One region of the Bacillus sp. AC266 genome, then DNA from elsewhere that is predicted to be linked to it. Evidence: riboswitches for the same ligand, from Rfam matches in the RefSeq annotation. Region 1 holds a riboswitch; the other holds the start of a gene.
The links. A riboswitch is a leader RNA that binds a small molecule or an ion and turns the genes downstream of it on or off. The one in region 1 is predicted to bind S-adenosylmethionine.
Positions count from the first base shown of each region.

Region 1 (7,848 bases):
ATACAATTCCACTCACTGCATATAAAATAGATGCTATATAAAAAATGGTGCCAATCGTAAAGAAATCTACTAAATATCCCGTTGCAATAACTGCTACTGCTCCTCCAACCGATGTCCACACATGATATTTTCCAATCTCATAACCAGCTTTTTTCTGTTCTACCTTTCGTGCTAACGATGTCTTCTCCGTATTACGCTGCACAGCACCTAAAATACCCATTAAAATTTGGAGAATGTATACATGCCAAACTTCTGTTGCAATAGGGAAAAAAAGCATTAATATAGCCATGGACCATGCGTATATAATTAATAACTTTCTATCACCTACCCTATCAGAGATTCTTCCAACTAACGGATATACTAGAGCTGAAGTTAAGGCAAATAAGCCGTACGCCCAGCCAAATTGCGAGAAACTATTTCCTACATTTCGAAGCAATAGTATATAAAAAGGAAATACCATACTACCTGCCATCATAATAATGCTTTGTGAGGCTACAAATCTTCTATATGTCATTTGCTATACTCCTTATAAAATAAATTCACAAACCTTTCCTCTGGGTCTACTTCCTTTTTCTTCTGAAGGAATTCTTCTATGCGAGGATACGCTTTCTTTAGTTGCTCCTTTTCCGGATAAGAATAATACGGTAAATAATAACTTCCATTATGCTTTAACGTAACATCAATCATCTTTTGAATGACCACTTTTGTTTTCTTTATTTCATCTTCAGAACGCCCTTGATTAATTAGAAGCACAAGCGCAAACATATCATCTTTCGCATAAGATAGCACCGCATTCTCATTCTTTTCTACATAGCGGATTGTAATGTTAAGAAGGTTTAATTCCTCTTCATTTAAAACGCTTCGCAAATCATCTATATACGCTGCAAAACCATCTATCGGTACAAAGTACTCTTGTAAAACTTCGGTCAAGTTTGGATTATCGTATTCCATAAAAGCACTATCAGATCTCATTACGTTATTTCGAGTTTCGTACTTACCATCTGTACGTTCAAAATAACTTCTTTGTATATCCCAAAATGCGCCCTTTCCCCAGTCACTATAACGTGATAACCCAAGTAAAAATTTCGGTGCAGCTATAATATTTTCTTCTTTTAATTTGCTGTACTCTCCCAGCTTCTGTTGATCTTCTGCCAGTACATAATCTGTTACATACATTTCTTTTAAAAATGAATTTGGGGCAACAGAAATACGTGCTAAATGCATACGTATATTCTCATCCCTTCGCACTTTATTCTTAAAGTATGAAGAGTATTCTTTATAATCTAGTACTTTCGTATGCGTTTCATACAATTCATCGTTTGTTAACTGTAGCGTCACATCTAAAATCACACCAAATAATCCATATCCCCCAATTACATATGGAAACAAGTCCGCATTTTCTTCTCTATTTACATTACGCACCGTACCATCTGCCATTAACAATCTGAACGACTCTACTGTATCAATCAATGCTTCATGACGAATATCACGCCCATGTACATTTACACTTAATGAACCACCAACAGTAAAAATATTTTGAGATTGCATCACTTGAACTGCAAGACCATATGGATTGATTTTCTTTTGAATGTCATTCCATGTGACACCGCTTTGCACCCTAATCCTCTTCTTCTCCGGATCGAATTCTAATATTTCATTATATCCTTTCATATCAAGCATCGTACCGTTCGGATAATACGTCTGTCCGCCTTGGCTATGTTGCATACCTGCAATAGAAATCTTCTCTCCAGAAACATTTGCATCTTGCACTAACTGTTTTAATGAACGTTCATCCTCAGCATTTTCAACACGTTTAATTTTCGTTGGAAGCAACTTCCCTACATCACTCATAATAGGATGATCCAGTTGCCCTTTGTATGTATATACAGATGTCGCGAGCAACACTGTATACGCTACAATAACAACTGCTATCTTTCTTTTTTTCAAATGGCACTCTCCTCTTCTAACGTTCTTCCTCTTCATATTGTACCTACTTTCCTACGAAGAAGGTATTAACAAAAAAGAGAGAGACCCTTTATTTTAGGTCCCTCCCTCATCAAGACTGTTACTTTGCTGCTGGCAGCTGTATTGGCTCAAACTTTTCGTACGATGTATATTTTGCATTCGTAATAATGTGTGCCTTATCCTTACCATTACTACTCATAATCATATCTATCTTCGCTGATTCATATTTAAAATCTTTTGTAATGATATATTCTGCATCCACTTCTTCTATCTTTGCGTTTTGTGCTTGTAGCATTTTCTTCTGCGTTTCATCCATGCTAGTTAACATACTTTCTGTTTCTTGCCCTTTTAATGTAAATTTCAGTTTATATTTATCTCCGCTTTTCTCCATCTTCATTTTATCTAAAACTACTGCTGGTACTTCTAACTTATCTATAATATCTTGAGTCGCTTTCATTCCACCAGCGTTTAATTGCTCCTCTGGTACGGTTATAACTTCTCCTGTATTAGGGTTTTTCACCTCACCAGCAACTTTACCATCCACTGTATACACTACAACATCTGTACCAGAAATATTCATTTCAGAACGAGAATTCTTTGTCTTTGGCTCTAATTGCATCTTAGCCTTTAATATATCCATCTCTGTTCCCTCAGCTTTTATCCCTACATCATATGTCATCGTTACATTTTCTTCATTTTTAAAAGCTTCGTTCGTTTTCTTGAAAACATCCTTCGCTGCTAATTCCTTTTCTTTTTGCATGGCTTCTTTTTTCGGTTCATCAGTCTTTGTTGTTTTCTCATTGCTACACCCTACCCCCAGACTGATTGCAAGCACTAAACTTGAAATAAAAATAGTTTTTTTCATAATGTCGCCCCCTTTCTCAAAATAATATCACCTCTTTTCCTACGAAATCTATATAATTTTTAATCTTTATTCGCTATATAGCGACATGTTTAATGAAGGTTTTAAATATGATGTAAATAACAACAACTCATTTCAGGAGGTCATTATGAAGGCGATTATTTGCACACAGTATGGACCACCTAACGTTCTTCAGCTTCAAAATATAGAGAAACCTACACCTAAGAAGAACGAAGTATTAATTAAAATTCACGCAACAAGTGTAACGACTGGAGATTGTAGAATACGCGGCTTTAATAGCCCCCTCTTATTTTGGATTCCTATGCGGATCATATTAGGTTTCAGAAAACCGAGAAAACCTGTACTCGGCGTAGAGTTATCCGGTGAAATCGAAGAAGTAGGAACAGATGTAACTCAATTTAAAAAAGGTGATCCAATTTTTGCATTAACAGAACTAAACCTCGGTGGTTATGCCGAGTACACATGCGTACATGAAAGTGGATTAATAACATTAAAACCTACCAATGTGACGTATGAAGAAGCGGCAGTTATTCCTTTTGGTGGAACTTCAGCATTACATTTCCTGAGAAAGGGCCGTATAAAAAAAGGGCAACAAGTGCTCATATATGGTGCCTCCGGATCAGTAGGAACAGCTGCTGTACAACTTGCTAAATATTTCGGCGCGACCGTTACGGCTGTTTGTAGTAATTCAAATTTTGAACTCGTGCAATCTTTAGGAGCTGATAAAGTAATTGATTATACGAAAGAAGATTTTACTAAGCAAGGCAAATGCTACGATATTATATTTGATGCAGTTGGGAAGTATAAAAAATCCCTTTGTACAAATACATTAACACCCAATGGAAAATATGTATCTGTTAATGGAATGATGGCCAAGGTAAGTAAAGAGGATATGATTCTATTAAAAAAACTAGTCGAAACGGAAAAACTAAAGCCCGTTATTGATAGAACTTACCGATTAGAAGAAATTGCTGAAGCTCATATGTATGTGGAAAAGGGACATAAAAAAGGGAACGTTTCGATTACCTTAAAATAAAATATATTCAGAAAATAATATTGACAATTCTTTTTGTAAGATTTACTATTAGTACCATATTTAAAAACTACATACACATACTCTTATCAAGAGTGGCGGAGGGACTGGCCCGATGATGCCCGGCAACCGAGCTTAGAACGTATAAGCTAAGGTGCTAATTCCTGCAGAACGATTTTCGTTTTGGAAGATAAGAGAGGAACCTATTTCGTCTATTCGGCACCTCTCTTATTTTTGAGAGGTGCTTTTTATTTTGGAACGTATATTAAGGGGGAATTATAGATGAAAAAGGTATTATTAAGTATTGTAAGCGGAGCTGTATTATTGTTAGGTGCGTGTGGTGCTAATTCTGATAAAGAGGTAAAAGCATTAGATGAGAAAAAGATTACTGTCGGTGTAACAGGCGGACCACATGAACAAATTTTTGAAAAGGTAAAAGAAGTGGCAGCAAAAGATGGTCTCGAAATTGATGTAAAGGTATTTAATGATTATGTAGCACCAAACGTATCTTTAGATGAAAAAAGCCTCGATGTAAATAGCTATCAAACTAAATCTTATTTAGACGTATTTAAAGCTGAACGCAACATGAAATTAACTGAAGTATTTTCCACAGTAACATTCCCTATGGGTGTATATTCTAAAAGCTTAAAAGATGTAAAAGAATTAAAAGAGGGCGATGCAATCGCTGTCCCAAATGATCCAACAAATGAGCTTCGTGCTTTAAAGCTATTTGAAAAAGCAGGTGTTTTAAAGGTTGATCCAAAAGCTACAGAAAAAGCGACTGCAAAAGATGTAATTGAAAACCCGAAAAATTTAAAGATTGTTGAATTAGAGGCATCTCAATTACCAACACAACTAAGTGAAGTAAAGGCAGCTGCAATTAATACAAACTTTGCATTAGGTGCAAAATTAAGCCCAGCGAAAGATTCTATTTTCCGCGAAGGAAAAGATTCACCATATGTGAATTGGGTCGTTGTTCGTACTGAAAATAAAGATGATGCTGTTGTTAATAAATTAAAGAAAGCTTATCAATCTAAAGAAGTAAAAGATTTCATTGAGAAAAAATTCGATGGTTCTGTTTTACCGTCTTGGTAGGAGCTGACTATAATGATTGAATTAAAAAATGTCTCCAAAGTATTTACAACAAAAAAAGGGAATGTTGAGGCTCTTAAATCAACTTCCCTTAAAGTAAAAAAGGGCGAAGTATTTGGAATCATCGGATATAGTGGCGCTGGTAAAAGTACATTAATCCGTTGTGTAAATTTATTAGAAAAACCAACGACAGGAGATATCATTGTAAATGAACAAGAGTTAACAACCTTATCGACAAAAGAACTCGCAAAGGCGAGAAAAAAGATCGGCATGATTTTTCAAGGATTCAATTTACTTAAAACCGTTACCGTTTATGAAAATATCGCACTACCCTTACGTCTATCTGGTCTTCCCAAAAATGAAATTGAAAAAAGGGTAGAAAAGTATTTACGCATTGTTGATCTCTTTAATAAAAAAGATGCCTATCCAGGTGAATTATCTGGTGGTCAAAAACAACGTGTAGCGATCGCTCGCGCACTATCTCATGAGCCTGAAGTTTTATTAAGTGATGAAGCAACGAGCGCATTAGATCCGGAAACGACCGATTCTATTCTTGATTTATTATTAAAGATCAACGAAGAAATCGGAATTACGATTTTGCTAATTACACACGAAATGAATGTCATCCAGCGTATTTGTGACCAAGTTGCTGTAATGGAACATGGGGCGGTAGTCGAAAGTGGAACCGTAAAAGATATTTTCACAAACCCACAACATGTAACAACGAAGAAATTTGTAAATAGCGCGTTTGCAGCTAAAATTCCAGAAGATGTACAGAAAGAACTACAAAGCACCGGGGAAATCGTAACACTTTCATTTATAGGAACCGCTTCAGGAGAACCAGCGTTAGCTATCGCTACAAAACGTTTCCACGTATATCCGAATATTTTATCAGGCAATATTACGCAGTTAAAACATGAGGCATATGGGAAACTGACCGTTCATATGCAAGGTGAAAAAAGTGAAGTACACCGTGCCTTATCATTTTTACAAGAACAAGGGATCATCGTAGAAGGAGGTAGAACAGATTATGGGAAACAAGTCCTTTTTGGATGAGTGGGGTAACGTAATATGGGAAGCAACAATTCAAACATTTCAAATGACATCTATTTCACTACTTATCTCTATTCTTATTGCATTACCACTCGGCGTCACACTTGTTTTAACGAGACCTGGTGGACAGCGAGAAAATAAGATTATCTATCCTATTCTTAATACAGTTATTAATATCATTCGTTCTCTTCCATTTATCATTCTATTATTCTTCATTTTACCTTTTACAAAGTTTCTAATGGGAACGTCCATTGGCGTGCAAGGTGTTATCGTACCACTTGTTGTCTTCACAGCCCCTTACATTGCCCGTTTAATGGAAACTGCTTTATTAGAAGTGGATCGCGGTGTCATTGAAGCATATCAAGCAATGGGAGTCTCTACTTTAAAAATCATTTGGCACGTTATGGTTAAAGAAGCTCGCCCGTCTCTCGTACTTGGATTAACAATCGCAACGATCGGCTTAATCGGTGCAACAGCAATGGCTGGACTTGTAGGTGCTGGCGGCCTTGGTGATTTAGCATATCGATTCGGACATTTACGCTACGAACCTGAAGTAATGTATGCAACAGTCTTTATTTTGATTATCCTCGTTCAAGGATTACAGTCTTTAGGGAATGGTGTTGCACGAAGATTGAAGAAAGATTAAAAAGAAGGTATCTCATTGAAATGAGATACCTTCTTTTTAATTATAAAATTATCTCTTAAATCCACCTTCTGAATGAATAACTTGCCCTGTAATCCATTCGGCTTCTTCGCTCACTAAAAACTTAATAAGTCTTGCTGCATCCTTTGGCTCACCAATTCTGCCGAAAGGAAACATCGGTCTTAATCCTTGCTTTATCTCCTCAGTCATCCATCCTGTACTAGTTGGACCTGGATTAATTGCATTCACTGTTATCCCTAAATGGGCCACTTCCGCTGACAACGTACTAGTAAGAGCGTCAATTGCTCCCTTCGTTGTTGCATACGCTAATTCTCCTGCCATAGGTCCTTTAAATTGTCCCGACGTCATATTCACAATTCTACCACCAGATTTCTTATCAAAACCTTGGGCAAATTGACTACTTAACAATGTAGTCGCACGAACATTTACCATGTAGTGCTTATCTAGTTCTTCAGCAGTCAAATTAGAGAAATCATTATTTGTAGAATATGCTGCATTATTAATTAATATATGAGGGTACCCTAATTGTTCAGTAACTTTATTTATAAGCTGATTTGATGCATCATTCTGAGTTAGATCTAACTCCATGCTCGATACTTTGACACCGTTTTGTATCAACTTTTCTTTTAATTGTATTTGTTCATTTTTATCAACGCCCCAAGGCATCTCTTTATCGTATTCTGTCCAATACGTAAAAAATATATCGTATCCAGCCTCTGCTAACTCCGTGCAAATAGCTGCTCCTATACCGTCTAGACGACTAACACCTGTAACAACAGCTACTTTATTTTTCAATTGATTCATCATATACTCCTCCAAGTTTAAAGGACGCATATTTTATATAAGAGATATAAATTTCCCCACATAGGCATCTACCCTTACAAAGGGGATGTACAAGCTAAATATGCAGTCCTTGAATGATTTACAGATAGCTAAATAAACCCTCACTTATGAGAGAAAAATTCATCTATCTAATTTCTAATCATTACAAGTTCGTACACATATCGAGTCTTTGTCCCCTTTCAATATATCTCTATTATTTACTCTAACAAAAAGATTCAATATTTAAAATAGAAAAGATAATCTTCTCTCTCTTTTGGCGGAAAAATATTGTAATTACCTATATAAGCTTTAAATATGTTTCTATTAAAAATAATC
Region 1 is NZ_CEEDEC010000010.1:13,543-21,390, reverse strand. It holds gene AC0IXC_RS26960 (MFS transporter) at 1-514, opposite strand, end outside; gene AC0IXC_RS26955 (FAD-binding oxidoreductase) at 511-1,947, opposite strand; gene AC0IXC_RS26950 (DUF6612 family protein) at 2,066-2,830, opposite strand; gene AC0IXC_RS26945 (NAD(P)-dependent alcohol dehydrogenase) at 2,976-3,884, shown strand; SAM riboswitch class I at 3,965-4,078, shown strand; gene AC0IXC_RS26940 (MetQ/NlpA family ABC transporter substrate-binding protein) at 4,164-4,976, shown strand; gene AC0IXC_RS26935 (methionine ABC transporter ATP-binding protein) at 4,989-6,029, shown strand; gene AC0IXC_RS26930 (methionine ABC transporter permease) at 6,004-6,672, shown strand; gene AC0IXC_RS26925 (SDR family oxidoreductase) at 6,721-7,497, opposite strand.

Region 2 (7,848 bases), on a different contig from region 1:
ATGATATATATTTATATTAAAGATATGAGATGAAAAATATAGAATACACTCTTTTTCTCTGTCTATAGGTCCCTAACCTAATAATACGCGAACGAGTTGAATAATTGTTTCGTTTTCTACTTTGTAGTAAATTTCCAATCCTTTTCTTTCACTAGAAACGATTTTAGCACTTTTTAACTTTGCTAAATGCTGTGAAATTGTAGATTGTGGCATGTTTAAGCCTGTGTACATTGTAGAAACGTTGCTTGGGCCACGTTCAATTAATCCCTTTACAATACATAAGCGAACAGGATGAGCAAGCACTTTCAATAATTCTGCATTGCTTTCATATAGTTCTATTTCTTTTTGAAAGGTTTCTAACATGTTCTTTTCCACCTCCGTGTGAGCTGTTATACCATACTATACATACCAAAAAATCAAAGAAAAGAAAACAGTTGTTGCAGAAAAAAAGTCCTAAAGTAAAGAAATTGTAAGAAAAGAGACCCTGATGTAAATAAAATAGATAAATTTGCACAGTTTTGTAAAATGACATTTTTGAGTGGAAATTTTGATGCGTTTCAAAAATTGAAAGATATAGATATATTCGTAACACAATTTTATCATGATTTTCTTATTCTTTCAAATGAATATACAAAATTTTTAAAATAATATGACAAAGGAATTATAATGTTATATATAGAATATATAACAGGTTAAAAGAAAAGAAGCTGATTATGATCAGCTTCATTATGATGATAATGAAATGTTTGGATGTAACTGATACATCTTAGAATAATCAAGTCATCAGTCATTTATTCTAGAGTTCATCTTTTTAAACAACTATTTTATTTCTTGAAGAGTTTTATTATTCGTACACAGCTTCGTTTCTTCCCTTTATGCATTTACAGGTTCTTCTACATAAGAAAGGGCATTTTCAAAATCGGATATTAAATCGTCAACATTTTCAAGGCCAACGGATAACCGAAGTAATGAATTAGAAATACCTCTTTCATCACGAGCTTCTTGCGACAATGCTGCATGTGACATTTTAGCTGGGTAGGAAAGAATCGATTCGACAGCACCTAAACTAACTGCGAAGACAGGTAATTTTACTTTTGATAAAAATTGGCGGAGTGCGTCTTCTGATTGTAAAGTGAAAGATAGGACAGCTCCGGCTGATGTAGCTTGAGATTGTTGAATGTCAAATCCAAGATGTGTTTGTAAGCCAGGATAATAGACATTTTGAACTTTAGTGTGCTCTTGTAAAAAATTTGCGATTTTGTTGGCACCTGCAGCTGAATGTTCGAGACGTACATGCAATGTTTTAATGCCGCGAAGCACGAGAGAACAATCTTGCGGTCCTAAAATAGCACCAAAAGCGTTTTGTAGAAAGCCGAGCTTTTGAGCGAGTTCTTCATCTTTTACGACAGCTAATCCGGCGGTGACATCGCTATGACCAGCAATAAACTTTGTAGCGCTATGAAGAACGACATCAGCGCCAAGATCAAGCGGTTTTTGAAATAGTGGTGTCAAAAATGTATTATCAACAAAAGTAAGAGCACCAATAGATTTTGCAAGATTAGAAACAGCACGAATATCTGTCACTTTTAAAAGTGGGTTAGAAGGTGTTTCTACATAAAAGAGCTTCGTATTTGGTTTAATGTTTTCTTTTACTTCTTCCACATTGGTCATATCAACAAATGTATGTGAAACACCATAACGGGAGAGAACTTCAGTAACAATTCGATAAGTACCTCCATATACATCTTCTGAAATAAGAACATGGTCACCTTGTGAAAGAAGGAGAAATGCAGTAGAAATGGCTGCAATGCCTGATGCAAAGGCAAATCCTTTTGTCCCGCCTTCTAATAAAGCAATGATATCTTCAAGAGCTTCACGTGTTGGATTTCCAGATCTACTATAGTCATACTTTCCGAAAGCATCTACATCAAACTGATGGAATGTTGATGTGTTATAGATGGGAACGTTAACAGCTCCTGTGTGTGAGTCATGCTTGTATTGATTATGCAGTAAAAGCGTATCTATGGAATAACTCATATTCTTACACCTTCTTTTACAAGTTTAATTGCTTGCTTTAAGTCTCGAATTAAGTCGTTGCTATTTTCGATGCCGACTGAAAAACGGAGAAGGCGATTACACACACCACGTGCTGTTCGAACATCTTCTGGAATATCGGCATGAGTTTGCGTTGCTGGATAAGTCATTAAACTTTCGACACCGCCAAGACTTTCAGCAAATGTAATTAAGGATAAAGATTGTAAGAAAGGATTAATCCAAGTTTCATCTTGAAGGCGAAATGAAATCATACCACCTCTTCCTGGATAAAATACATCTGTCACACCATCTTCATCATTTAAATAAGCAACAATTGCATGAGCGTTTTCTTCATGCTGTTTCATGCGAAGTGCTAAAGTCTTCATGCCTCGAATTAATAGCCATGAATCAAACGGGCTTAAGACAGCACCAGAGGCATTATGATAATGAGCAAGCTCCTCGCAAAGAGATTTCCCTTTCGCAACGACAAGTCCGCTTAGTACATCGTTATGACCGCCTAAATATTTAGTTGCGCTATGAAGGACGATGTTTGCACCTTCTGTTAATGGTTGCTGTATATAAGGCGTATAGAACGTGTTATCTACAATAAGAAGTAGTCCGTGCCTTTTCGCTACACTTGCTACACTTACGATATCAGTTACTTGCATTAATGGATTAGTCGGTGTTTCTATGAAAATAGCCTTCGTTTGAGATGTGATTGCTTGCTCAATTTGTTTAATAGATTGTGTATCTACGTATCTACATCGAATATTCCACTTGTCTTCATGTTCGGAAAATAGACGATATGTTCCCCCGTATAAGTCTTCAGATACGATAAGCTCATCTCCGGAACGGAATAGTGAAAGGACAAGGAGAACAGCCGCCATTCCTGAACTACAGGCATACCCTTGCTCACCGCTTTCTAAGTCTGCAATTGCCTGTTCTAAAAGGCCGCGAGTTGGATTTCCAGTTCTTGAATAGTCAAATCCAGTAGATTTACCAATTCCTTCGTGACGATAAGCAGTTGAGAAATAAACAGGTGGATTAACCGTTCCTGTTGTAGCTTCGCTACGGTTCCCGATTTGTGCTAGTTTTGTTTCGATTGTTGACATGTGAAAATTCCCCCTTTTTAAAGTGAACGACTAAGTGAAAATAAAAAAAGCCTTCTAAGAAGAAGGCTTTCGGATTGAATAGAGTCTTCTTCTCATCTGTCAAATCTTTCACAATTTGCTGGAATTAGCACCTTATTAACGAATGAATGTTAATGGTTGCTGAGGCGTCAAAGGGCCAGTCCCTCTACCTCTCTAGATAAGAATGTTCGTATGAAATTTTATTATGGTTTTAACTTTACAACAAAAGATAATTGAATTGCAACTTTATTTTAAATAATTTTTATTTTTCCGCAAGTGTCATTGACTTTTATTTTAGTGCGTGCTAAATTTATAAAAAATTAACAAACATTGTTAAAATGGGAACGTATTTCCTTTTAGCTACATAAATAAAATAATAAAGACAAACTCTTATTGAGAGCGGTGGAGGGAAAGGCCCTGTGAAACCCGGCAACCTTCAAACTAAATGTTTGAAACGGTGCTAAAACCTGCAAAACGTGTGTTTTGCATAATAAGAGGAGGAACAATTATGTCCCCCTCTTCAAAGTGAAGAGGGGGTTTTTATATTGATAGAAATGAGGGAGATTCGTGAAATTACTAGATTTATTATCAAAAGGAATTGTAATAGGTGATGGTGCGGTTGGAACGTTATTACATTCGCATGGTTTACAAAGTAGTTTTGAAGAATTGAATTTGTCTGACCCGGACTTAATTATATCGATCCATAAACAATATGTAGCTGCTGGAGCGGATGTTATTCAAACGAATACGTATGGTGCGAATGAAGCGAAACTCCGCATGTATGGTCTAGAAAATCAAGTTGTCCAAATTAATAAAGCGGCAGTGAATATTGCGAAAGCATCAGTAACAGATCGGAATGCAATTTTAGGGACAATTGGAGGTATGAAACATATTGGTGCTGTTACAACGACTGATATAGAGCGAGAATTTATGTTACTTGAGCAGGCAGGTGCTTTACTAGAAGAACAGGTTGATGGATTACTATTAGAAACTTTTTATGATGAATTTGAATTATTGCATGCGGTTAAAGTATTGCGTAAACAAACGAATATTCCGATTGTTGCTCAGTTAGCGTTACATGAGGCAGGTACGACTCAAAATGGGAATGATGTCAATGAAATATTAAAACAGCTTTTAGATTACGGTGCCAATGTTGTTGGATTGAACTGTCAACTAGGCCCGCTTCACATGACGGAAGCTTTCAAAATGATATCGATTCCTCAAAATGGCTATTTATCAGCATATCCGAATGCAGGTCTCCCGAATTATGTGGAAGGGCGTTACGTATATGAGGGAAGTCCAGCGTATTTTGAAGAAATGACACCGAAATTTATTGAACAAGGTATTCGTTTATTAGGTGGTTGTTGTGGTACTACCCCGGAACATATTGAAGGAATGAAACGTGCTATTGCAAATGTTGCACCTGTAATAGCAAAGGAGACGATTCAAAGGCCTAAAGTGGTCCATACACATGAGAAGCGTTCGAGAGCTCATGTTACTCTAGCAGAAAAGGCAAAGAAACAAACGACAGTTGTAGTGGAATTAGATCCACCGAAAACGTTAGACACGCAGCGTTTTTTTGAAGGGGCAAGAGCACTGAAAAGGGCTGGAGCGGATGCTATTACTCTAGCAGATAATTCATTAGCATCTCCTCGTGTTTCGAATATGGCTATGGGTGCATTATTAACGAAGCATGATATTCCAGTATTGACGCATTTAACGTGTAGAGACCATAACGTCATTGGACTACAGTCTCACTTACTTGGATTATCAGCATTAGGTATGGAGGAAGTGCTAGCTTTAACTGGTGATCCAGCGCGCGTTGGTGATTTCCCAGGTGCAACTTCTGTATATGATTTGTCATCGATAGAGCTCATTAAAATGATTAAAGAGATGAACGACGGACGCTCTATTTTAGGGAAATCAATTGGTCCGGCAACAAGATTTTCTGTTGGAGGTGCATTCAATCCTCATGTAAGGCATTTAAAAGCAGCGGTCAAGCGAATGGAACGAAAAATTGATGCTGGTGCTGAATATTTCTTAACGCAGCCGATATATGATGTTGCCTTAATAGAAGAAGTATATGAAGCGACAAAGCATTTGGAACAACCTATCTTTATTGGAATTATGCCGTTAGTAAGTAAGCGGAACGCAGATTTTCTTCATTTTGAAGTGCCGGGTATTACTCTCCCTGAAGAGATAAGACAAAGAATGGATGGACATGAAACGAAAGATGCAGCCATAGAGGAAGGGATTCGTATTTCACAAGAGTTGATCGATGCGGCGATGAAATACTTTAACGGTATTTATCTTATTACACCGTTTTTAAAATATGAAATTACAGAACATCTCGTGAAATATGTGAGAGAAAAGCAAGAAGTGAAAGAAGGTATTAATTGATGAAACGAATAGAAAAGAGATTACAACATGAAATTTTAATATTAGATGGTGCAATGGGAACGATGATCCAGCAAGAAGACTTAACAGCGGAAGATTTTGGAGGAGAAGAATACGAAGGTTGTAATGAATATTTAGTAAAAACAAGACCGGATGTTATTTTAAATATTCATAAAGTCTACATTGAAGCTGGAGCAGATATTATTGAAACGAATACGTTTGGTGCAACAAATATTGTATTAAGTGATTATGCATTGTCTCATTTAGATGAAGAGTTAAACGAAAGGGCAGCGCTTTTGGCGAAGCAAGCGGTTAAAGAAAGTGGGAAAGAAGTGTATGTTGCGGGAGCGATGGGACCAACGACGAAAGCGATTAGTGTTACAGGTGGTGTGACTTTTGAAGAGTTAATTGAAGCCTATACAAGGCAAGCGCGAGGACTATTAAGAGGAGAAGTTGATGTATTACTCGTTGAAACGAGTCAAGATATGCGTAATGTGAAAGCTGCGTACATTGGAATTCAATCGGCGTTTGAAGAACTAAACAAAATAGTACCTATTATGATTTCTGGAACAATTGAACCGATGGGAACGACTTTAGCGGGTCAAACGATCGAAGCCTTTTATTTATCGGTAGAGCATATGAAGCCATTATCGGTTGGATTAAACTGTGCTACTGGTCCAGAATTTATGAGGGAACATATACGTTCCCTATCTGATTTATCGGAGTGTTATATTTCGTGTTATCCAAACGCTGGTCTTCCTGATGAAGATGGGCATTATCACGAATCTCCAGCGTCACTTGCTGAAAAAGTAAAACGTTTTGCTGAAGAAGGATGGATTAATATTATTGGTGGTTGTTGTGGCACAACACCAGAACATATACGTGTAATGAAATCGGCGCTTGCCTCGATTAATCCTCGTGAGCATCATGAAAGGGTTGGACATGGAATTAGTGGACTAGAAGCGTTGCAATATGATGATTCTATGAGGCCTTTATTTGTTGGAGAAAGGACGAATGTAATTGGATCGCGTAAGTTTAAAAGATTAGTAGCAGAAGGGAAATTTGAAGAGGCTGCTGAAGTGGCAAGAGCGCAAGTGAAGAAAAATGCTCATATTATTGATATTTGTATGGCAGACCCTGATCGTGATGAAATAGAAGATATGGAAAGATTCTTGGCAGAAGTTACGAAAGTGTTAAAAGTACCGATTATGATTGATTCAACAGATGAAAATGTTATGGCGAAAGCTCTTACTTATATTCAAGGAAAAGGTGTTATCAATTCTATTAATTTAGAGGATGGAGAAGAACGTTTTGAAAAAGTGACACCCCTTCTTCGGAAATACGGTGCTGCGATAGTTGTAGGGACAATTGATGAAGATGGTATGGCAGTTAGTGCAGAAAGAAAGATAGAGATTGCTAAAAGAAGCTATGAATTACTAACGAAAAAGTATGGTATACGCCCATCTGATATTATTTTTGATGCGCTTGTGTTTCCTGTAGGAACAGGTGATGAAGAATATATAGGTTCAGCGGCAGCGACTATAGAAGGAATTCGTCTTATTAAAGAAGCGTTACCAGAATGTTTAACGATTCTAGGTGTGAGTAATATATCTTTTGGTTTACCACCAGCTGGACGTGAAGTATTAAACTCTGTCTTTCTATATCATGCAACGAAAGCAGGATTAGATTATGCGATTGTTAATACGGAAAAATTAGAACGCTATGCGTTAATTCCAGAGGAAGAAAAACGTCTTGCGGATGCATTATTATTTGAAACGACGAAAGAGACGTTAGAAAAATTTACAAACTTTTATCGTGTTGCCAAAAAGAAAGATGTCGTTATACAAGAAACGCTAACACTTGATGAACGACTGGCAAATTATATTGTAGAAGGTACGAAGCAAGGACTACAAGAAGATCTAAGTCTCGCGCTTACAGAAGGACGAAAACCTCTGGATATTATTAACGGGCCGCTTATGACAGGAATGGATGAGGTGGGGCGATTATTTAATGGTAATGAGCTTATCGTTGCTGAAGTATTGCAAAGTGCTGAAAGTATGAAAGCTGCCGTAAGTTACTTAGAGCCACATATGGAATCTAGTGAGAGTGCAAAAAAAGGGAAAGTATTATTAGCGACTGTTAAAGGAGACGTACATGATATTGGGAAAAACCTTGTTGAAATTATTTTATCAAATAACGGATATGAAATTATTAATTTAGGAATTAATGTTCGTTCGGATCGAATTGTTCAAGAAGTACAAGAAAAGAAACCTGATATTATTGGCCT
Region 2 is NZ_CEEDEC010000002.1:557,858-565,705, forward strand. It holds gene AC0IXC_RS10385 (ArsR/SmtB family transcription factor) at 73-363, opposite strand; gene metC (cystathionine beta-lyase) at 874-2,037, opposite strand; gene AC0IXC_RS10395 (methionine biosynthesis PLP-dependent protein) at 2,034-3,146, opposite strand; SAM riboswitch class I at 3,236-3,349, opposite strand; SAM riboswitch class I at 3,552-3,661, shown strand; gene AC0IXC_RS10400 (bifunctional homocysteine S-methyltransferase/methylenetetrahydrofolate reductase) at 3,732-5,564, shown strand; gene metH (methionine synthase) at 5,564-7,848, shown strand, end outside.
Region 2: linked by a shared signal. The riboswitch ahead of AC0IXC_RS10400 (bifunctional homocysteine S-methyltransferase/methylenetetrahydrofolate reductase) and the one ahead of AC0IXC_RS26940 (MetQ/NlpA family ABC transporter substrate-binding protein) in region 1 are both predicted to bind S-adenosylmethionine.